DNA from 4 places in the Emergencia sp. genome. Region 4 is predicted to be linked to each of the others. Evidence: riboswitches for the same ligand, from Rfam matches in the RefSeq annotation. Region 4 holds a riboswitch; each other region holds the start of a gene.
The links. A riboswitch is a leader RNA that binds a small molecule or an ion and turns the genes downstream of it on or off. The one in region 4 is predicted to bind cyclic di-GMP.
Positions count from the first base shown of each region.

Region 1: another riboswitch for cyclic di-GMP. It lies ahead of ACMQ5W_RS09790 (hypothetical protein); the one in region 4 lies ahead of ACMQ5W_RS08735 (Cna B-type domain-containing protein).
Region 2: another riboswitch for cyclic di-GMP. It lies ahead of ACMQ5W_RS09770 (leucine-rich repeat protein); the one in region 4 lies ahead of ACMQ5W_RS08735 (Cna B-type domain-containing protein).
Region 3: another riboswitch for cyclic di-GMP. It lies ahead of ACMQ5W_RS01490 (prolipoprotein diacylglyceryl transferase family protein); the one in region 4 lies ahead of ACMQ5W_RS08735 (Cna B-type domain-containing protein).

Region 1 is NZ_DBFWLQ010000011.1:138,220-143,640, reverse strand. It holds gene ACMQ5W_RS09810 (4Fe-4S dicluster domain-containing protein) at 147-362, shown strand; gene vorB (3-methyl-2-oxobutanoate dehydrogenase subunit VorB) at 366-1,445, shown strand; gene ACMQ5W_RS09800 (thiamine pyrophosphate-dependent enzyme) at 1,445-2,194, shown strand; gene ACMQ5W_RS09795 (2-oxoacid:acceptor oxidoreductase family protein) at 2,197-2,748, shown strand; cyclic di-GMP riboswitch class I at 2,925-3,007, shown strand; gene ACMQ5W_RS09790 (hypothetical protein) at 3,108-5,421, shown strand, end outside.
Region 2 is NZ_DBFWLQ010000011.1:131,753-137,173, forward strand. It holds gene ACMQ5W_RS09770 (leucine-rich repeat protein) at 1-2,034, opposite strand, end outside; cyclic di-GMP riboswitch class I at 2,154-2,235, opposite strand; gene ACMQ5W_RS09775 (hypothetical protein) at 2,620-3,189, opposite strand; gene ACMQ5W_RS09780 (M56 family metallopeptidase) at 3,186-5,156, opposite strand; gene ACMQ5W_RS09785 (BlaI/MecI/CopY family transcriptional regulator) at 5,158-5,421, opposite strand, start outside.
Region 3 is NZ_DBFWLQ010000002.1:196,044-201,464, reverse strand. It holds gene ACMQ5W_RS01495 (chitobiase/beta-hexosaminidase C-terminal domain-containing protein) at 1-1,443, opposite strand, end outside; gene ACMQ5W_RS01490 (prolipoprotein diacylglyceryl transferase family protein) at 1,475-2,014, opposite strand; cyclic di-GMP riboswitch class I at 2,365-2,446, opposite strand; gene ACMQ5W_RS01485 (MarR family transcriptional regulator) at 2,852-3,298, opposite strand; gene fabZ (3-hydroxyacyl-ACP dehydratase FabZ) at 3,369-3,800, opposite strand; gene fabF (beta-ketoacyl-ACP synthase II) at 3,803-5,035, opposite strand.
Region 4 is NZ_DBFWLQ010000010.1:57,912-63,332, forward strand. It holds gene ACMQ5W_RS08735 (Cna B-type domain-containing protein) at 1-2,695, opposite strand, end outside; cyclic di-GMP riboswitch class I at 2,747-2,831, opposite strand; gene ACMQ5W_RS08740 (GatB/YqeY domain-containing protein) at 3,166-3,612, opposite strand; gene rpsU (30S ribosomal protein S21) at 3,637-3,816, opposite strand; gene ACMQ5W_RS08750 (hypothetical protein) at 3,932-4,099, opposite strand; gene ACMQ5W_RS08755 (NAD(P)-dependent oxidoreductase) at 4,215-5,141, opposite strand; gene ACMQ5W_RS08760 (sodium:solute symporter family protein) at 5,163-5,421, opposite strand, start outside.

The DNA of each region.
Region 1 (5,421 bases), on a different contig from region 4:
GAAATTGAGGCGAGAACCATTATACGACTAAATCCATCCAATCGTGCTTCGTGCGTACCACTCGCACTCTTGGGGATTTACAGCATAAGGTCTCCCTCACAATTTCTAAAGAAATTGGGGCGAGAACCATTAGGAGGTAATCAAAAATGGCAAAAGGAAAAGTAGAAATTAGAGCAGAGAGCTGCAAGAGCTGTGGCTATTGCGTCAAATTCTGCCCTAAAAACGTACTCGCAATTGGCGACAAAGTTAATTCAAAAGGCTATCAGTATGTTGTCGCAGCAAATCCGGATGATTGCATCGGCTGCGCGTCATGCGGTGTTGTATGTCCAGACGCAGCAATCGAGGTTTATAGGGAGGTTTAGAAAATGGCAAGAGTATTTATGAAAGGCTGCGAAGCGATTGCAGAAGCAGCTGTTAGAGCAGGTTGTAGGTTCTTCGCCGGCTACCCGATTACACCACAGAATGAAATTCCGGAATATTTCTCAAGAAGAATGCCGGAAGTAGAGGGCGTTTTCGTACAGGGAGAAAGTGAAGTCGCATCTGTAAATATGCTTTATGGTGCAGTTCAGACAGGAACCAGATCCATGAGTTCTTCTTCAAGTACAGGTATCAGCCTTTACAGTGAAGGCGTATCCTATTGTGCTGCTGCACGTTTACCGATCGTCTATGTAAACGTAGGCAGAGGCGGCCCTGGTATCGGCGCAATCCAGCCGGCACAGCAGGATTACCTGCAGGCGACAAAGGCCTCCGGAAATGGCGGTTTTGAGATGATCGTTTTGTCACCATCTACGGTCCAGGAAGCTGTCGATATGACTTACGAAGCATTTGATCTTGCTGAAAGAGATAACAACCCGGTATTAGTTTTGACTGATGGCGTCATGGGCACCATGATGGAGCCAGTTGAACTTCCTCCTATGAAGACTGCAGAAGAAGTTGCTGCAATGAAGGAAGCACGCCGCAGTGTATCTGCAGTAGGACATAAGCCGGAAGAACAAGTGAGAATTCTTCCAGGCGGTGTTGGCGGCAGTTTTGAGCCTGTCAATATGGCAGCAGCTGAATTATACAAGTCCTGGGTAGACAAAGATGTCAGAGTGGAAGAAATCATGATGGACGATGCAGAAATCGTTCTAACTGCATATGGAATCTCTGGCCGTATTGCAAAGGTTGCAGTAAAAGAGCTGAGAGCAGAAGGCATCAAAGCTGGAATGATCAGGCCGATCGCAATTCATCCGTTCCCTTACAAATCCTTTGAGAACCTTGATTTTGACAGAGTAAAAGGCATCCTGGATGTAGAAATGTCCATCCCGGCACAGATGGTATGGGATATCGACCATGCCGTTCATGGAAGATGCCCAATCAAAGAATGTCTGCGTTCAGGCGGAGAACTTATGACAAAGGAAAGAGTCATGAGAGCAGCTCGTGAACTGGCAAAGGAGGTATTATAATGGAAAAGGTATATAAGAGAACCATTGGTATCAAGCCAGATGCAGTATCTGGTTTCTGCCCTGGCTGCATGCACGGAACCATACATAAATTGATCGGTGAGGTTTCTGAAGAACTGGGCATGTTGGACAAATTAGTTCGCTGTGAAGGCGTAGGCTGCTGTGGACTGGGACAGTTGTATGTAAGCCACGACTTGAACATCTCTGCACACGGAAGAGCTTGTGCAGTAGCGACAGGTCTGAAGAGAACAAGCCCGGAATCATTGGTTTATACATATCAGGGAGACGGCGACTTAGCCTCCATCGGATTAGGTGAAACCGTTTCTGCGGCAAACAGAGGTGAAAATTTCACTGTTATCTTTGTCAATAACGGCATTTACGGCATGACAGGCGGACAGATGGCACCGACCACTTTGATCGGTATGAAAGCGACTACCGCACCTAAGGGCAGAGATCCGAAAGAACATGGCTATCCTATTCACATGTGCGAAGTGCTGAATCAGCTGACAGCGCCATATTATCTTGAAAGAACTTCCTGCAATACGCCGGGCAACGTTCGCAAGACCAAAGCGGCTATCAAAAAGGCGTTCCAGTATCAGATGGAAGGGAAAGGTTTCTCCATGGTAGAAATCGTTACTTCCTGTCCGACCAACTGGGGACTGAACGAAGCAAAGGCGCTTGACTTCTTAGAAACGGATATGCTAAAGGAATTCCCTCTGGGAGTATTCAGAGATAAGGCAAAGGAGGAATAATCATGGAAAGAAATTTACTTGTTGCCGGATTCGGCGGACAGGGTGTCATGATGCTGGGAACTCTTTTGGCAACAGCAACCTGCGAATCAACAGATAAACACGTTACCTATTTCCCATCCTACGGCGCTGAGATGCGTGGAGGAACAGCAAACTGCTATGTCGTCATTTCTGACGATGAAATCGGTGCGCCAGTTATGGAAGCGATGGAAGACATGATCGTCATGAACGATCCTTCCCTGCACAAATTCCTTCCAAAACTGAAAGCGGGCGGAACATTGTTCATCAACAGTTCCATCGTAAAATCCAAGATTGAAAGAGACGATATCACCGTTGTAGAAGTTCCTGTAACAGAGATGGCTCTGGAGATGGGTAATCCAAAGGTACTGAACATCATCATGCTCGGTGCATACATCGGATATACTGAAGTCGTTTCTGAAGACGTCATCTTAGAGGGCATCAGAAACAAAATCGGTAAGAAAAAACCGCAGCTGCTTCCACTGAACGAAGAGGCTTATGCAAAAGGTCTCGCAATCGGAAAAGCTGCCAGAAAATAGTATATACTGCTAACACGGGCCGGCGCGGATGCGTCGGTCTTTTGTCGTTATAAATGTATGATAAGGCAATATTTGAATAGGCCGTGAAAGTGGCTGACAGAGCAGACTGGAAAATTATAACAAGATAACAAATGTTCTTGAATCGCTAGTAAAAACATCGTATAATGAAACCAGAATTGAAGATTGGGTAAACCTGTCGAAAGGCAGCGACACAAAGCTATAGGGCCTTCCCCTTTACGGATGGCAGCCAGTTGCACAGATTATTTGAGTTCGTTCATAGAAGAATGAATTCTGTTTTATTGCGCAAAAAGAGCATGTGCTGCGGCCATGCTCTTTTGTTTTTTAAGAAAGGAAACGTTATGAAGAAATTATTACTAGCATTTCTCTGCATTGCAGTGGTCATGAGCTGCATGCCGACAATGGTGTTTGCAGGGGTAGGAGAGTCACTGAACCCAGATGTTTTGACTGTCAAGATGGGGACGGAAAAAGACAATATGACTCCTTTGACTACAGAATACAGTCCGTCATTTGGAAGCAGTCAGTATTATAACTTATCAATTACAAATAAGTGTAGCCTGGATCAGAAGCAATATGTGTATTTACAGGTAGAGTGTAAAGAGGAATATAAATATGATATATCAGAGAAAATATCAATCTCTTACCAGATTGGGGATCAATATTATGAGATAGAAGAGCCAACTGCCATTGACAATACTAAGATTACAATACCAGCTAGTCAATTGAGACTACAGAATTATGATGATTATGATATGTTTATTATAACTGTAAGATATTCGGATTTGACATATTACTATAAGGGGTATTTTAAAGATCTTTTCACCTCATCTTCTGATACGTATGATAAATATGATTTAGAAAAGTGTATCGGGTACTATACCTCAGAGGGAAAAGCACCTATCGGTATCTTTAAAAATAGCAATGGAGAAGTGAAAGCAAGGATTTATGATGAGTTAGACGAGAAGGGTAATCCCGTAATTAGTAATCTATCTTCTTTGGTCGTTCAGGACAAAGACGGGAATAGAAAATCTGAAATTTTAACTCTTGGGTATTCGGTAAACGCAGAATTTAAATTCTTGGGAAACTCTCTTATTGTATTAAAAAGTGACAAATATCGCAATAAACCGGATAAGGATAAAACAGGCGACATAATCAAAGATACGGTCTATACCAAGGCTACAGCTTCTGTTGCCGCAAATGCGAATACAGGCAAATCCTATCCGTCCCTGGAGCAAGCTGCGGCAGAGGCAAAAGGTGAGGAGAGGATTCAGCTCTTGACAGATACGACGACTAATCAGAGCGTAATTGTTAGGAATGACATTACTTTGGATTTGAATGGCAGAACAGTTACAGCCGCCGGAGGTTTAGTTCGACCATTTTATTTGTCTCAACAGGGGGAATTGACCGTTGAGAACACAGGCAGTTCCGGTGGCATCATGGTCAACGTAAAACCAATCAATGCGCAGAAAGCGCTGAACTATGCGGTGGATTATACGACACTCAACTTCGCACCAGGTAACTATGAAAAGCTGGAAATCAGAAATAGGACTATCGATAAGGTCATTGATGATAAGGAAAAGGGTAGATATAGGAGGTCACTGAAGCATATTTCCTTTGTAGGACAACCAGATGCCAAACTGAAAAATATAACAGTAGAGCCGGGACATAATGCTACAGATAAGAAGATGGTCAATTATGTAACAGGCGAAGATATCGTGGTAAATGAAGCCGATGGCTATATAGGCCGAATTGATTTATCAGATATTATTTTTGATGGCCTATATTTTGTCAACAGTGAGAATAAACCGGGTATAGACTTAGCTTATTGGGGGAATGACCCAGGTGGTGCAAGCTATGGGACTGTGGACAATCTGGAAATTAAAAATTGTCACTTCGATTTGTCTAATTCGGGGAGCAATGCGGCAGCCATTAAAATTGTCGAACAGGGTTATCATACCTTTGGCAGGATCAGAATTCAAGATAACATCGTTGATCGAGCGTTTCAGGCGATTTATCTAGCGGGATGTGGGGATCATACAGAGGTTTCCGTTAGCGGAAATGTATTCAAGAATACAGTTCATAATGCTGTTGCAATGCAAAGTACAATCGACTTAGTTCAAAACACACAGCAAGTAATTCATGATAGCAGGATAAGAGGCAAAATTACTGTAGAATCCAACATAATAGAAAATGCGTCAGATAGAGCCTTTCGACTGGGGCAGGTTCTGGCTTCTGCGGACATCAAAATCAACAACAACATCATTTTGAACTCGGGCGATGCAGATGGAGAACTGATTAAGGATGTATCGATTGAAACCGGTGCCAAGATCGACCTGGAGCACAATTATTGGCAACTGAAAGAAACAGTAACCCTGGATAAGGCGATTGCAGGGAGTTTGCAGACACCAACTTCCACAGGTGTCGTTTCTGGCACCTTCCCACAGGATGTCAGCCAGTACGTTGCCGAAGGCTATGAGTGTGTCAGCGATGGAACTGGCAAATATGCGGTCAAGGAGATTTACAGACCAGTAATCGTGCCGCCTGCTAAGCCAGACGTGACGACGGACGACACTGGAGAAACGACAACTACTAAGACAGAGGCACAGACTACGACTAGCGGCAATGAGACGACTGCAGTAATTACTGATCAGACAG
Region 2 (5,421 bases), on a different contig from region 4:
AACCGCATCTAACATCTTTTGTTGTGCTTCTTCATTGACAGCAGCCTTAATCTCATCACTAGCTATCTGATATGCAGCATAGGCATCGAGAATATCTTTTTTTTGCGCCTCAGTTGCCTCTTGATTTTCTTCAATAGATGGTAATGCTTCGATTTTTCCATTGACAAAGTCGTCATCAAAATTTTTCGTGGTGCAATATAATTCTACTGTACCTTCCATAGGCTTGTAATTATATTGTCCCTGTGAATTCTTCTCTGGGGTAAAAGTCCATTCATAGCTTCCTGCACCTTCATGAAGCTTCTGACCAGACTTCCATGCAATCGCTCCTGGGGTGTCTCCATCGGATAACTTTATCTCAGGTAAAGCGGTATTGCCCGAGGTCATTTGGTATACACCGGAGGCTATGTTTGGGTTAACCATTGGTTCTGCCTGGCTTATTTTTATCGTAAAAGTATGTTTTTCTGTATAGAAAGGTACTGCTTGCGCTGTCACCTTACTGCTTGAACTTGGTACTAATGTACACGCTTGTACAGTCACTTCACAACCTATTGCTTGTCCTGGGGCATATACATCTGTAAGCTCACATACATTTACATTCATCCCCTGTAAAATAGTTTCGGTCTTACCAATCTGCAGTAACTTCCAAGTATAATAGTATACTTTGTCCCCCATATAGTATGGACCACTGGTCTTGATATCTGGATGCATTGCAGTTACAGTCAATTTAGCCGGCTTCCCATCATATACTTTATCAATTCCTTCACTGTATTCAATCACTGGATCAATAATGCCGTTTACAGCATATAAAGTTTGAGTTGGTTTTTTCTCAGAAATGGTATCTCCTTCGCGTACGGCTTTATTTACGTCCTTTTCTACACTCCATACTTTCTTCGTTTCCCCTTTCACTGGGGGAAATGTATATGCTGTATCTGTTTTCCACGAACCATCACTTTGTTTTATATAATTATATGTGCGCTTATACAAGCGTTCTATATCATCATATGTGTTACTCTTATCATCACTAAAGGATATCGTGACAGGGAAGGTCAATTTGCCTTGTGCAATGGACTTGAGCTTCCCGTGTATATAATCATAATCTTCATTTTTGCAGATTATATCACAATCACTCGCAGTTGAGTCAAATGCTGATTCCGCAACAAAATCAGCATTTTCTGGATTTTTTCTCTCAGGCAAGTACACTGTTTTCAATGCAGAATTTTCGGCAAAGGCACTCGGTCCAATGGTCTGAATGTTCTCAGGAATAATTAGCTTTTCAAAATTACAGTATCTAAAGACGCCACTTGGAATGCTCGTGACATTTACGCATTTTGACAAGTCTACTCCCGAAAATCCTTGTTGTCCAGAAAAAGCCGCTACCTCAATCGTTATCACACTCTCAGGCAGAATCAGTTCCCCAGTAAAGCTGACTTTTGCCGAACTCTGTCTAAAGGCACTATCACCAATGTTTTTTAGGTTAGAAGGAAGTTCCAAACTTCCAGTAAAGCTACAATTATAAAATGCATATTTAGATATTACTTTCACGTTTTTAGGCAGATGTAAAGTCCCATCAAATGCTTTACACTCTCTAAAAGCATTTTCTCCTATCTGGGTTACAGTATCCGGAATACATAAATCTCCAGTTAATTTCTTACAGGAATAAAAGGTATCCTTTCCTATACTTTCTAATGAGGTTGCCTTACTTAAATCCAATGATGCAAAATCATATCCATCATATTTCTTATTGTACCACTTTGAAAACGCACTATCTCCAATCGCAGTAACCTTTTCCCCATTAATTTCTCCTGGTATCTCCAGTCTAATGTTCTGCTTCTGTTCGTCAGTCAGTCCATCCAAATATGTTGTCTTCAGTCCAGTAATCGTCCCATTTGAAAACGCATAATCCCTTGGTTCTGGTGTCGCCTCAACTGAACCGTTGCTCCCTGCCAGCACTCCAATAGCCGATGTATTCAGCACCACCATAAGCGCCAGCACAACTGTTAATAACTTATAAACGTACTTTTTAATTTTAAACATCTCCTAACTTAGTAAATTTAAAATATACCATTACAAATAAAAAAGAAGAACCCGATTCACAAAGTTCTTCCCTTCCATACAAAAAACAGCCCTAATCATAATAACTAGAACCACCTAATTTGTGCAACTGGCTGCCATCCGTAAAGGGAAGACCCTATAGCTTTGTGTCACTGCCTTTCGACAGCTTTACCAAATATTTAATTCTTTCTTCTACAGTATACCCCCCCCCAGGTATTTTGTCAATATCAGTTTCCACCCTATTACGCACTTCTATTCAACCGCTGTTCAAATCTTGGCGCGAAGCAGTATCACGCAAAGACACGGATGGCGAGCCAGGTAACCAGAGGGATCAGGTAAGCTGCCCTTGATACGGTTTTACCTGTCATTTTATCAAAAAAGGCCAAAAGCACCTAAATATCCTGGCCGTTGAGAGGCTGTAATGGTGGCCTGAGCGAAGGATACCACGAAGTTTCAACGGTTACAGCCATCGTCGCAAATAGACTCCCTTTGCAGAAGACAGATTTTTTAGGTGCTTTCGCATTTTTTTGCAGCAATAGGGGTTAAAAGCACAGTCTGCAGAGTGCTTCATTCCGCTGCCAATGAAGCGTTCTGCTCCATCCCTCTCAGTTCCCTTTTGTACTGAAACAGCGTCACGCAAATAACAAGCATTACGATTACGCCGAACAGTCCGATGCCAAAGACAACGAGACCGCTTTTTGCCAAAGTGATCGCAGCTCTCTTGCTGACGGGAATCAACGCTATCACCGTCATAAATACCGTCTGTACACTGCGCAGCTTTTTCAGTCTCTCTGCGTACTGAGATCCCTGACCTTCTGCGATGTTCGCAAGGTTCGTCAGAAGCTGGAAGTGAAAATAGAGGATGATCACGTTGGCGAACACGTCAATCCAATACAAATCTGGTGTCATAGAAAATATGTTCAGCACCCATTCTGCCAGATCTTCTGCCAGCAAAAGCAGGGCAAAGGGTTTCAGCAGTTTTGCCGATGGTTGCATCTCTGCCACTGCGTCCAATGACAGATAGATCAGCAGAAAACCTGCCCAGGCGGGAAAGATATTTATCGTTCCAAGGTTCAAGCTGATGTAGATGAAAATATATCCCCAGCTGATCTTCCCAATGGCACTCAAGTAGTTCATAGCTTCGCCCCCCTCTTGATCCTCAAAGTATCCAGCAGTTTGCCGTCTTGGTAAATTCTAGTTTCAAAACCTTCAAAACTAGCGAGTTCACTATCAGATGAACCCCACAAAAGAAAGTTCAGCCCGTCAAAATTTCCCTCCCAAGGCTGCTCTATATACCGGTAATCATACCCGACACCGTCACTGCTGTTCCCACTGGTCTCCTGTCCAAGATATTCTTCTTTTATGAGATCCGCTGAAATATCGTCAGACATGTGTTTAAGTACAGCTGCCATCATTCCAATCACTTTGACGTTACTTTGCTCCGCTTCACTTCTACAGTCCTGATACTGGCCCCAGACGAACATTCTCTCCATGGAAAATTTCGCAGACCGCTTGGCGCGCACATCAAAAGAATATCCATTCCCCATCATGTCTGCAAAGAAATCCTCCTGATTTTGTGTCTGATTATCCACTGTACGGATGGTCTGCTCTTTGATACGGACGATTCCCGTCTTTCCTTTGCCCTCCGATGTCACAGCGCCCGGCAGTTCCTCAAACCCCCAGTAAATCCCAATGCCTGAAAGAGATTTATATATGTTCATCTTTCCGCTCTGCGTTACCGTCCAGTCGTTATCCTTTTCTATCATCAAAGGGATTGTCAGTACGGGCCGCGTTTCATATCCCTCCTGTCCCTCGATCACTGCCAGAGCCGTATAACAATGCTCATTTTCTTTCTGCAGGTTATATACCGCATAGTCGGAGAACGGAACGTCCTTCAGCCCATGAGAAATAGCAGAAGAAAAATCCATTCCTTTCTCCACCTGTCTATGTAATTCTTCCTGTTGGCCGCTAGGCGTCACAGCCGCCAGATAGCTCGGCAGATTGAACACCTTGCCCTTGACCCAAGTATCAATCGCACCTGCCGGCGTCGTGCATCCGTTCATCCTCGCCTCCGCCATCATCACCTTTGAACGATAATCGGTCAGGTCAGGATAATCCGTCTCGTAGCCGCTCGCCTCACTTCCGGCAAAGATTGACGCCGCCAGCACGATCAAAGCGCAGACCGAAACCAACGCCATCCCACGGGGATATTTCTTGAAGCGGGCAATGGCTTCAATGCGCCTTTTGATGTTTTTTCCGCCATTGGAAATAGAGGTCGTACCCGGAGCCCTGGCATATTTCTCATCCGTCATAGAAAGCAGAATTTTGCCATACGCTCGGCGCTCTTCCCCTTCCAGTTCCTCCAAAACCCTCTGATCGCACAAACTCTCCATGTCGTTTCCGATGCGATGAAAGACATATTGCAGAAACGGATTGCACCAGTGCAGTGCCCGCAGGATACACCAAAATGCATTCTGCAAAGCATCCGCATAGGTCCTGTGCAGAAGCTCATGGAGCAAAATCTTTTCATCAATATCTGCCCCCTCTGGAACTACCAAAAGTGGTCTGAAAAAGCCGCAGACAAATGCAGAAGGAATTCCTTCTGCTGTGACGACTTCACAGCCGCTGAGGGCATATCGCGCGCAAATCTCTTCCACCTTTTTCAGAAGTACCGCCTCTGCCCTCTTGCTGCGCCGCAGAATCCTGCGCAGCCGCACATAGGACAGACCATAGTACAATAATGAAATCAACACCCCCGTCACATATAAGACAAAGAGCCAGTCCGTGACAGACTCTGGTGCCTTATTAACAAAAGGCAAAACAGATGTATTTTGACCGATGGGGATCCACTGCTGGCTGTAAGCCGAGGAGAGAGTCGATTCTGCCGTCATTTTGATTGCTTCTATCCCTGCTGCCAGCGTCACGCTCAAATACCGCCCCATCAACCGGGCTGGCAAAAGAATTTTGCACGCTAACAAAATCCAGACCGCATATTGCCACCTAGGCGATAGCTTGTCGGCAAAAAGCCTCTTCACAATCAAAATAATTGCAGCTGTTATAGATACTTCCGCTGTCTGCAGCAAAAACTCCCATATATTTGTCATCTCAGACCTCCATCTCGTCAAGCAGCTTCTTCAGCGCATCCCGCTCCTCTTCTGTTATCTTCGATTCCTTCAAAAAGGCGGCCACAAGATCGCCCGCAGCACCCCCATATACCTTCTCAAGCAAATTGCGGCGCTCATTTTTGGCACAATTCTCTCGGCTGACACCTGCCCTATATCGGTGAGGGTCTCTGCTGCGGTCTATGATAACAAGTCCTTTTCCTTCCATTCTAGTCAAATACGTATGCACCGTATTGCGGCTCCAGCC
Region 3 (5,421 bases), on a different contig from region 4:
ATACCATTTTTCGATGTATCCTTCCCCCATCAGCTCAAAGAGCCCATCAGTGCCTAAAAACGGTACTGTTACAGTCTCAGTGACTTTCGAAGCGGTAACCGACGTCACGATATTTTCTACTGCGCCACTATAGAGCTGCAACTTTGCCTCAATGTTCTGCACATAGTACTGTGAAAATACGAATGTTCTGTGTACCTTATTGTTATCTTTCAGCATGTTAGAAGCTGCAGAACCGCCTCTCCAGTCCATAATCTGAAAGTACTCATAAATATTCGCACCTAATCTTGCCTCGATGATTCCGTCGCCGGTAATATAGCCATAGGCATACAGAGACGCCCCCTCTTGAACATCTATTTCTCCATTCTTACCGAGAACCAGGTGACCGTATGCTCCGCCCGTGGTTCCAGTATAATTTTGCATCGAACAATGCATGGCACTGACACTGACTGCACCACCTGTACTAACAGTCAGTGTACCGTTCACCGTCAGTCTGCAATATTCGCTTCTCGTCCCATACCCATAATTATATACGCTTTTGGGAATTTCCGTATAGCAGTCTCCTGCAGCATTAAAAGGCACCAGCAAAGTAACCCCATCAGGAATGGTATAGTTCCCCTCCATTACACTGTCTTGCAATACTGTAACAATTTTATCGGTAGCCGACAAATACGCTGCATTGAAGGCTTGCTGCCAATCATAATACTTATCTTTGCCCACCTTTAGTGTCGGTGCTGTATCAGCAACGAATTTAGCACTGATCCTCGCATCAGTATCCGTCTTCAATGTATACGCTTGTTTTTCTGAAAGAAAACTTCCATTCTGATACCAGCCCGCAAATTTATATCCTACATCGGGAGTTGCTTCCAACACATACCCCACAGATGCATGTCTGTTATATTCTATTTCCTCACTCAACTCAGTTCCGTCTACAGTATAGGTACCATTTTCAGACGTTACGAAAGTTGTAGAAGGAGAAACTTCTTGCAAAAGTTCCATGTTCTGTATAGAAATAGAAGTCACGTAGTTCTCTGGGGTCGTCAGCACTATGGTAATTGACACATTAGAATCCAGTTCTTTTTGAAAGTTTCCTGTCTGAGTAACAGTTTCTCCATCTATCACGATGGTTCCTTTATTCACAATGGTATAGGAGAATGCCAAAGTCGCTTTATTTGCTTTATTGTTAGTAATCGTAAGGGTTGTTTTTCCCTCACTATCACAACCCAGCGCATTCTTACTACCTGTTACATACCCTTCAATATCCGTGCCCTCAGCAAACCATGTCCCACCATCTACAGAAAGTCCAATTCCTGTATCAGTCAGGCCAGCGCCTTCGATTTGTTCAGCCGCAAACACGTCTGACGGGCCAATCACTGGCATCAGGCTGAATATCAGCAGCAGTGCCAACATCTGCGCCAGCATACGTTTCAAAATTCCACCTATCATGTTCTTTCTCCTTTTAATATTCTATCTATTACTATTTCTTCTTTTTTTTTACTTCAAAATACACGGAAAATCCTATCACGATACTTAATACTGCCCATATATGCCCATAATGGAAGAATCCCAAGATAGCCTTTTCTTCCCGCATCCATTCCACCACAAATCGGAATAGGCCATAAGAAATCATATAAATCGGCCATATTTCTCCTTGATGTGAAACACTGCGATTTTTGCGATACAAAACGATCAGCAAAATGATGTAGAAAATCAGTTCAATCTCCCTCGTCGGCCAGCGGATAGATTCACTTCCCGGAAAAAGCATGCCGTAACAACAGCCTGAAAAGATACATGCAATCCGTGCAAACAACAAAGTTGTAACGGTACACATGGTAAATACATCAAATACGTCAGAAATCCTGCGTCGAAAGATCTTTGCCCCTGCTAAGTAAAACAACGGCAATAAAAATATACTGCCAAATAAACTCTGCCCGCTGGACAAAGGCGTTCCCCAGGATTCGATACTGGCGAACAGCCTGACGCAGATCATTCCAGCCATTGAATGCAGAACTGACATAACGGGAATCATCACACCATGAAGTTTCAGTCTTTCTCGAAAAATCGAAAGCCAAACGCATCCACCAATGCTTCCCAGTGTTAAACAGACTAATAAAATATGTGACTGTACCCAAAGTAACGCCATTCTCTTCCAATCACCCTTTCCAATTTGTTTATATGCTGCATCTGACTATATGACAGCAATAAAAAACGTGGAAATGACGGAATCAAAGATTCCTATTTCTATATGTCGCCCGCAGGGGGCGACTCTTCGCAAGGTACGTTCTTTGATATTCCGTCAATATCGACTTCATCGATATTTCCTACATAATAAAAAAACAGACATACGGGTCTGCTCGTCACTTCTTTGTCCGCAACTGGCTGCCATCCTCTCAGAACAGGCCCTATAGTTTTGTGCCCCGGCCTTTCGGCAGGTTTACCCACATCGTCTTATTTATCTGCATGATATGCCAATCATCCCCTGCTCTGCTTAAGAAAGGTGACCTGCCATCCGGTATGCCATTTCGCATAACTTCCGGCAGGCACCGAGGGGACAATCTATCCAATATGATTATACCCCCCCCCGGTAGATTTTTGCAAGTTGTATTAGCAAAACATTCTCTAAATTATGATATATGAAAAAAGTGAATCACACCGGGGCGGGGGTGTCCAGCGATTGCAAAACGTCTGAAGGCAGGAGTGGCGAGCGTTCTGACCGTAATGACGGAATCAAAGATTCCTATTTTCAAATGTCGTCCACAAGGGGCGACTCTTCGCAAGGTACGTTCTTTGATATTTCCTACATAATAAAAAAAGGAACAGTCGTCTGAAACTGTTCCTTACATAATCATGATTATTATTCTTCTTCCAGCTTGACCTCTGGCATCAACTCATCGTCGATGACACCGAGAATCTCTTCCAATTCCTTCACCTCTTCAGGTGAAAACCTCTGCCGGATTCTCTGCATCACAGTACCGATATAATCGTAGGTGACACCGTAAGTCTTGCGGTACTTATCCGTAATTTCAAGATAATACTCTCGCTTGTCCTCCTGGCTCTGCACTTTGCGGACATAGCCCTTCTTGACCAGGCTGTTGATCTTGTACGCAGCGTTGGGAGGTGAAATCTTCGCAAAAGAGGCGAACTCGTTGATAGTCGGCCTCCCCAGAGAATAAATGGTCTCGACACAAAGTACCTCCATGGACGAGAGCGCATCCTCCACTTCAATATCCTGATTGAACACTTTGGAGTACAAACTCAATTTGAATTTCGTGTAAATATCAGAAAAATTCTTTTCCAGCATATCTCTCTCCATTTCTTGCGCTTTATTTCTTAACCTATTCTATCAAAATTTTAGAAAATTTGCAATTGCCTTATTCTCCTGTGATCACAAATGATATCTCGCCCTGGGCGGCAACTTTATCGCCAACCTTAGCAATTGCCTTACCAAAGCCTACTGGCCCACGGATTTCTGTCATCTCACAGTAAAGATCCAGAACGTCGCCAGGAACCACCTGCTGCTTAAATCGGCAGTTTTTGATGCCGCCGAAGACGGCGATTTTGCCTTTGTTCTCCGGCTGTGAGAGGATGGCAACAGCCCCAGTCTGCGCCAGCGCCTCCATGATCAAAACCCCCGGCATGATGTGTTTCTCGGGAAAATGCCCCAGAAACTGCATCTCATTGGCGGTGACACATTTGATGCCTTTCGCCCATTTGCCCTCTTCCATGTCGATGATTTTATCTACCAGCAAAAAAGGATATCTATGGGGAATAATCTCCTGAATCTGATTAGAATTTAGTTCCATTATTATACCCTCCTGAAGATAATTGATGCGTTGTGACCGCCAAATCCAAGTGAATTAGACATGGCATATTCTGTTTCCATCTGCTTGCCCTGATTAGGCACTACGTTGAGATCGCACGCTTCGTCGGCTACTTTGTAGCCTACTGTCGGCGGTGCAAACTGATCTGCAAGGGCTGATACAGTGAACAGTGCTTCCACCGCTCCAGATGCGCCCAAAAGGTGTCCAGTCATGGACTTCGTAGATGACATCAACAGCTTTGATGCTGCATCGCCAAAGGCCGATTTTACAGCCAGAGTCTCGCACCTGTCGTTCATCGGCGTTGCAGTGCCGTGAGCGTTGACATAACCGATTTGTTCTGCAGTTACTCCGGCGTCTTCCATAGCCTGAACCATGCATGCCGCCGCACCGCTGCCGTCCTCCAATGGCGCTGTCATGTGGTTTGCATCACAACTGACACCATATCCCACTACTTCGCCGAGGATTTCAGCACCTCTTGCCGCAGCGTGTTCATATTCTTCAAGCAAAAGTACACCCGCACCTTCTCCCATAACAAAGCCGCCTCGTTCCTTGTCGAAAGGAATGGATGCCCTCTTCGGGTCTGGTTCTTCCGACAGGGCTTTCATAGAAGTGAATCCGCCGATGCCCAGCTCACTGATGCAGCTTTCTGCTCCACCTGTCAAAAAGATATCCGCATAACCGTCTCTGATCTGTCTGAAAGCTTCTCCGATTGCATTGGTGCCAGAAGCACAGGCTGTAACAATGCAGGTGCAGCTTCCTTTAAAGCCGCTCTCAATTGCGACCATACCTGCCGCCATATTGGTAATGGCCATAGGCACAAAGAGTGGTGAAACCCTGTCGAAGCCTCTCTTAATTCCTTTGTAATGTTCTTCTTCGATGGTAGGAAGTCCGCCAATCCCACTGGAGATGTTGACACCGCATCTTGCCGCATTTTCTTTCTCCATATCGAGACCGCCTTGTTTCATTGCTTCTCTTGCTGCAACCAAAGCGAATTGGGTAAACCGGGCTGTCCTTCTGGCTGCCATCTTATCCATATAGTCTTCCGGATTGTAGTTCTTCAGTTCTCCGGCAACTTTCACCTTGTGGTTTTCAGTATCAAAACTTTTGATCGTGTCGATGCCGCAGACTCCATTTTTGGCATTTTCCCACATCTCGGCAACTGTGTTTCCGATAGGAGAAAGTCCTCCCATCCCTGTGATTACAACTCTTCTCTTCATAATATCTACCTTTTCTTATTTATTCTCATTAAAATGGCTCTGCGCAGAGCCTGGTTCGTCTCAATGCTCGTCGATTTTTTGCCAAAATCGTTGTTTTTCGCTGATTTGGAAAAAGTCGCAAAGCTGTTGAAATCTCAACGCTTATAGCAATCCCGATTGCTCCTCTAAACCCTAAATCTATTGAAAACACTTGCGTACAGCAATTTTTCTAAAAATCCAAAAAAACGATTTTTTAGCAAAATTCAGTCTACTGAAGCTGACCGGACCTATAAAACCCAGTCAACTTTCCCCGCAGTAAGCAGAGCTGTTTTTCTGCCAGCTTTTCTGATGCGCCGTGAGATTTCGCAGCGAAATGCGCAGGTTTTTCGGCAAAGATATCGCTGTAG
Region 4 (5,421 bases):
GCGGAGTATAATCATAGGCGTTAGTAAACGTCAAAGCTTCCGCTGGTCCTTCTATGGTATACCCGATTTCCTTTTCTCCTGCTAAAGACAGGTGAATAGTCCATGGTGTCTGATCATAGATCCAGTGTTCTGCCTTGCTGTTTACCTCTTTGATGGTAAGCGTCATACCGGCAAAATCTCTTATATCCTCTAATGCGATTGTTAACATACCGTCAAATCTTCCTGCTGCATTAGCAGTAATAGAATTTCCTTGGACAGTATAACCTGAGCCTCCGTCCACCTCAAACGTAAAGGTTTGCAAATCTGGATCTGCCTCTCCTCTTTTTTCTACAATCTTGGTAAACGGTATTTGAACCATAGCACCCCAAGGCGCATAGGTATTAGTGATAACCGCCCCGGTTTCGGTATATCGCACCTCTGTAAGATAATCTTTGACCTGCACTTCTTCAATAGTGTAAACAATTGGCTGGCCATCTTTGGCTGTAGGCAGGTTATCAAAGGTATAGGTCCATTCGTTGACTACGGTTGGCTGTTGATTGCCTGTGTGATCCCCATTCGTGTCACCTTCTGATTCCTCGTCCAAATTCATCTTTGCAATTGGTTCTGCATTGGTGCCATTGTCCTTTTCAAGGTCTGAATTATTTTCATCATTTTCTTGAAGCTGATCATCATTTCCTTCTGCGGGACCTACGTCTGTCGGCTTCTGGATCACATCATCGCTATTCTCTTCTGTCGGTTTCTGAACCGCATCATCGCTATTCTCTTCTGTTGGTTTCTGAACCGCATCATCGCTATTCTCTTCTGCCGGTTTTTGAACTGCATCATCTCCATTTATATCACTATCTTTTGAAGATTCATCCTCGCCTTCATCTTGTTCAGACGGTGGTGCTTCAAGTGTTGCAGTGCGGATTACTTTTCCATTTGCAAGCAAGTTTACTGTGATGGACTCAGGGCGTTTTTTCTCTTGATCATCATTATCTTCCCAAATCTTACTAACAGTAAAGTTTGTTACACCAGGCAGATTCTGAATGGTTCCATCGCCCGCTATGTCACTGACAAGGCCATAAGCTACACTGAATTCCTGATTCTGCGCCTTGACATATCCTTCTGGTGCCTTTGTCTCTGACAATATGTACGTGTGACCTGATGGAATGTTAGTGAAGTTCAGTGTTCCATCCTCATTACTGACAGCATTTTGAACAAAGTTTTCATCGTCCGCGGTCTTTAGCGCAAACTCTACACCCTCCATCGGTTGATTGTTTTCGTCAACTTTCTGAAACTTGGTGCTTGCTGTCATTCCCTTAACCGACGGGATATTAAAATACGCTGTTTTCAAATCACTCTGTTCAATCGGACTGTCATCGCCAGCTTCCTTGATCAGATAAGTCATAGAAGTGATTCCATTGGTTGGGTACCATTTTTCCGACTCAAATCCGGCTTCCAGATTATCTAATCTGATGCGATAACTGAGCTGATAGGTGTACTGCTTATCTTCCTGTACCTTTGGCAGCGCTTTCTTCAAATCCCAGGTAATCGTCTTCGAATTTGAACTATAAGAAAATTCTCCAATCGGATTAGCTTCTCTGCTGAATTCTACAAAGTCGATATGTTCTCCCATCGGATCAGTAAGAACCCATGCCTGCGCTTGCAGCAAAATCATCTCAGAGATCTGTTCAAAAATACTCGTAAGCTGCCCTGCATCCTGTGTCGTATAGGTTGTAAATCCGCATTGGTTAAGCCAAGTGCCCACTGGAGTTTTTACATTAGTCTCCCACCAGCCGCCTTGGGTTTTGTGCAGAGGACATCCTTTCTCAGAGCAATACAGTCCCTCATCGCCAACATAGACAGCATAACGATTGATACCTGCAAAATCCATGCTTTCAATCTGCCCATGAATGTCGTGACTGAGTTTCTGTCCGTTACCGATCATGTGCTTTCCGTCTGGACAAATGACCTCAGTAGACGTTCTGTCTGCTTTACTGCTGATACCGTAGGTCGGTACACCATCTGTCAAAAGAACGATGTTCTTATTGCGGATATCTTTTACTGCATCCTGCGCCAAAAGATTTTTTGCCAACTGCAGGCCTGCTTCAATGTTTGTACCGCCATTTGCAGAAAGTCCGCTGATTGCACCGCACTGTCCGCTGCCCTGCTGTTTAAGATTGCTGGCATCAGTCCACATCTGTTTCGTCGATGCTCCGCTGATGTGTTTATCTTCCCAGCCGCTGAAAGAAACGATGGCAATTTTCCGCTGAGCATTGCTTTTGGCAAATTCATCGATGAATGCCTGCGCTGCTTTTTGTGCCTCCGGAAGGCGGCTTCTGTCGTCCATGCTGCCAGAGGTATCAATGACTAACACAGTTGCAGCATCTTCAGATAACTCAGTAGTTTTGATTTCGTCTTTAGTGATAACTTCTAAGTCAATGTCAAAGACATTCTCCTGGTCAGTACCTTTGATCGTCTTGTTTACCTTTACTTGGCCATCGGCATAGCTTTGCTGGGTAGCGCCTTCTAGCGTTGGTTCACCTGCCCATGTACCGTCAGTATCAACGATCTCGTAGTATGGACCGATCTGAGAACTGCTGTCTTTACTGATCTGAACCTCTCCTCCACCTGCAAAGACCATTGCTGGCATCATTCCCAGAACAATCATGAAACTGAGAAAAATACTGGCTGTCTTCCTTAATTTTTTCATAACTTCCCCATCTTGCGGGAGTTTCCGCTTTTACCGGGCATATGTCCGTGCCCGGACAACTGGCTGCCAACCATGGGGATGGTAAGGCCCTTTAGTTTTCCGTCACCGGCTTTCGCCGGCTTTGGCAAGATTCCTCCTTTTTCATATTTTGTGCAGATTACTTCTGCATCTGACATCAGATATCAAAGCGTACTAGTTCTTTCCGCCACAGCAGATTTCCATTCTGCTTTATATATCTACAGACAGAATATCCTTTTCAGATAATTTTTTCAATACAGTTTGCACAAGCCGGGCTTTACCGCCCTAAACCGGAATTAAATGGATAAAAAAAGTGGAAATGGCGGTATCAAAGATTCCTATTTCCAAATGTCGCCCACAAGGAGCGACGCTCTGCAAGATGCGTTCTTTGATATTTCCTATGAATAAAAAAACAACCTGGTATTTCTACCAGGTTGTCCGTAAGTCAGATATTATGAAAGAAATTCCATCACGACATCTTTGACCAGGTTCCCATCAGCAAGGCCTTTGACCTTACCCATGACGGATCCCATCAGCTTACCCATGTTCTGCTTGCCTCCTTCGATTCCAAGTGAGGCTGCAGTCTCTTTTACAATCTCAAGAACTTTTTCTCTCGATAATTGTTCAGGCAGATAGCGGTTAAGAATTTCAATTTCTTGATTATATGCGTCGACTAGATCTGTTCTTCCAGCTTTTTCAAAATCAGCGAGGGCATCTTTACGCATTTTAACTTGCTTAGATAAAATTGCAATAATGCCTGCATCGTCTAGTTCTTCTCTGTTGTCCACCTCGTACTGCTTGATGGCCGCACGGGTGAGACTGATTGTATTCTTGGCGATTTCGTCGCGGGCTTTCATCGCGTCTTTAAAATCGGCCATAAGTTGTTCTTTCAAAGCCATTTATATCACCTCGATCCTAAATGACTAGTATTTCTTAGCCTTTTTTCTAGCGGCTTCAGACTTTTTCTTTCTTTTTACGCTCGGCTTTTCGTAGTGCTCTCTTTTTCTAAGTTCGCTCATAACGCCGTCTCTAGCGCATGATCTCTTAAATCTCTTCAGAGCGCTTTCCAAACTTTCGTTTTCTCTTACGATAACTTGTGCCATATTCCAATTCACCTCCTGACCAACTTGAAATATTAAGCTGTGAACAGTCTTGTGCCTATAACGGGATTATTATACTATTTTTGAGCGAGATAGGCAAGTCAATTTTTGAAATTCGTTACTTTAACTTTTCAGCAAATAGCGGCGAGTCTGCCCCCTTTGCCCTGAAACGACTGAATCTAAAGCCGATTGCCGATTTGGCGGAATTTACGCTTTCTAGGGTTATGCAAAATGTTTGTTTCACTAATACTTCTAAGTTTTTGCCTTCGTCAGCCTCGATTTGCATAACCCATCTCCTCAATGGTGTTATGCATATTGAGCTTATTTTGCAGCCATTTTAAATGTTGTAAAAAAGAAAAGGAATGATGCCAAACATTCCTTTTCCAGACTCCACCTAAAGCCTATAGAGCGGCTAAGATAGAGGAGACCGTCATTTTGATCGAGTTGTCATTAGCTTCCTGAGTATAATAGCCGATGTGCGGTGTGGCGATAACATTTTTCAGCTGAGCAAGCTGATAATCCCTCGCCGTTGGCGGCTCGCTGTCATATACATCGATGGCGGCGCCAGCCAGATTCCCCGAAATCAACGCTTTATATAAATCTTCTGTGTTGACCAATTCCGCTCTGGCTACATTGATTAAAAGTGCGTCTTTTTTCATCAGCGATAATAATTTTTGATCGATAATCCTTTCATTTTCTTCCGTTACTTTCATATGTAAGGTTACAATATCTGCCTCCATAAAAACTTCTTTCATGGATTTATATTGAATATTGTAATTTTCTTTTAAATAATCGCTTTCATAGATATCACAGGCTATGACTTCAGCTCCCAGTGCTGCAAACTTTTCTGCGGATAAGCGCCCGATGCTCCCGGTGCCGACAACACCGACTGTAGATCCTTTCATTTCCTTACCCATCAAACCGTCGATGCTCCATCTGTCCTCTTTCAATACCCTGTCGGCAGAAGGGATATTTTTTGCCAGCGCTAATGCCATGGCAGTTGCGAATTCCGCAACCGCATTACTTCCGTAGCCGTCAATATTGAGCACTCTGATTCCTTTGCCCTCGGCGTAATCGACATTGACAAAGTTCCACATGCCTGTGCCGATAAATTGAAGTATCTTCAATTTTGGGAGAGCGTCCAGCATTTCCTCAGTAAACTGCATCAACCCGAAAGCGATAACGTCGGCATCACCTGCCCGTTCGATAACTTCTTCCGTTCCTGCAGGTATGCCATTGAAGACTTCTACTTCGCCTATGGCCCTCAACGGATCCAATAGTTCCGGTTTATCTATAAAAATACCTGCATCAATTAGACAAAATTTCAAATTAACACCACCTTACTAAGCTTATGCCGCTTTCTCTTCTACGCTGACTTTATCCTTCCAAATCAGCGAGCCAATAATCAAAGTCAAAATAGATGCTCCCACACCGATGAATGTCGGGTCGCCCAGCGGTACATCGTATCCTACGGTAAAGAATAGAACAGCCGGGATGCCGCCGCCCAGGATAATGGATAAGGTAGCAGCTCTTTTTGACGTCTTATATTTAAAGAACAGGGCAGCTACCAGCACTGGTACCAAAGCAGAACCTACGATGCTGAATACT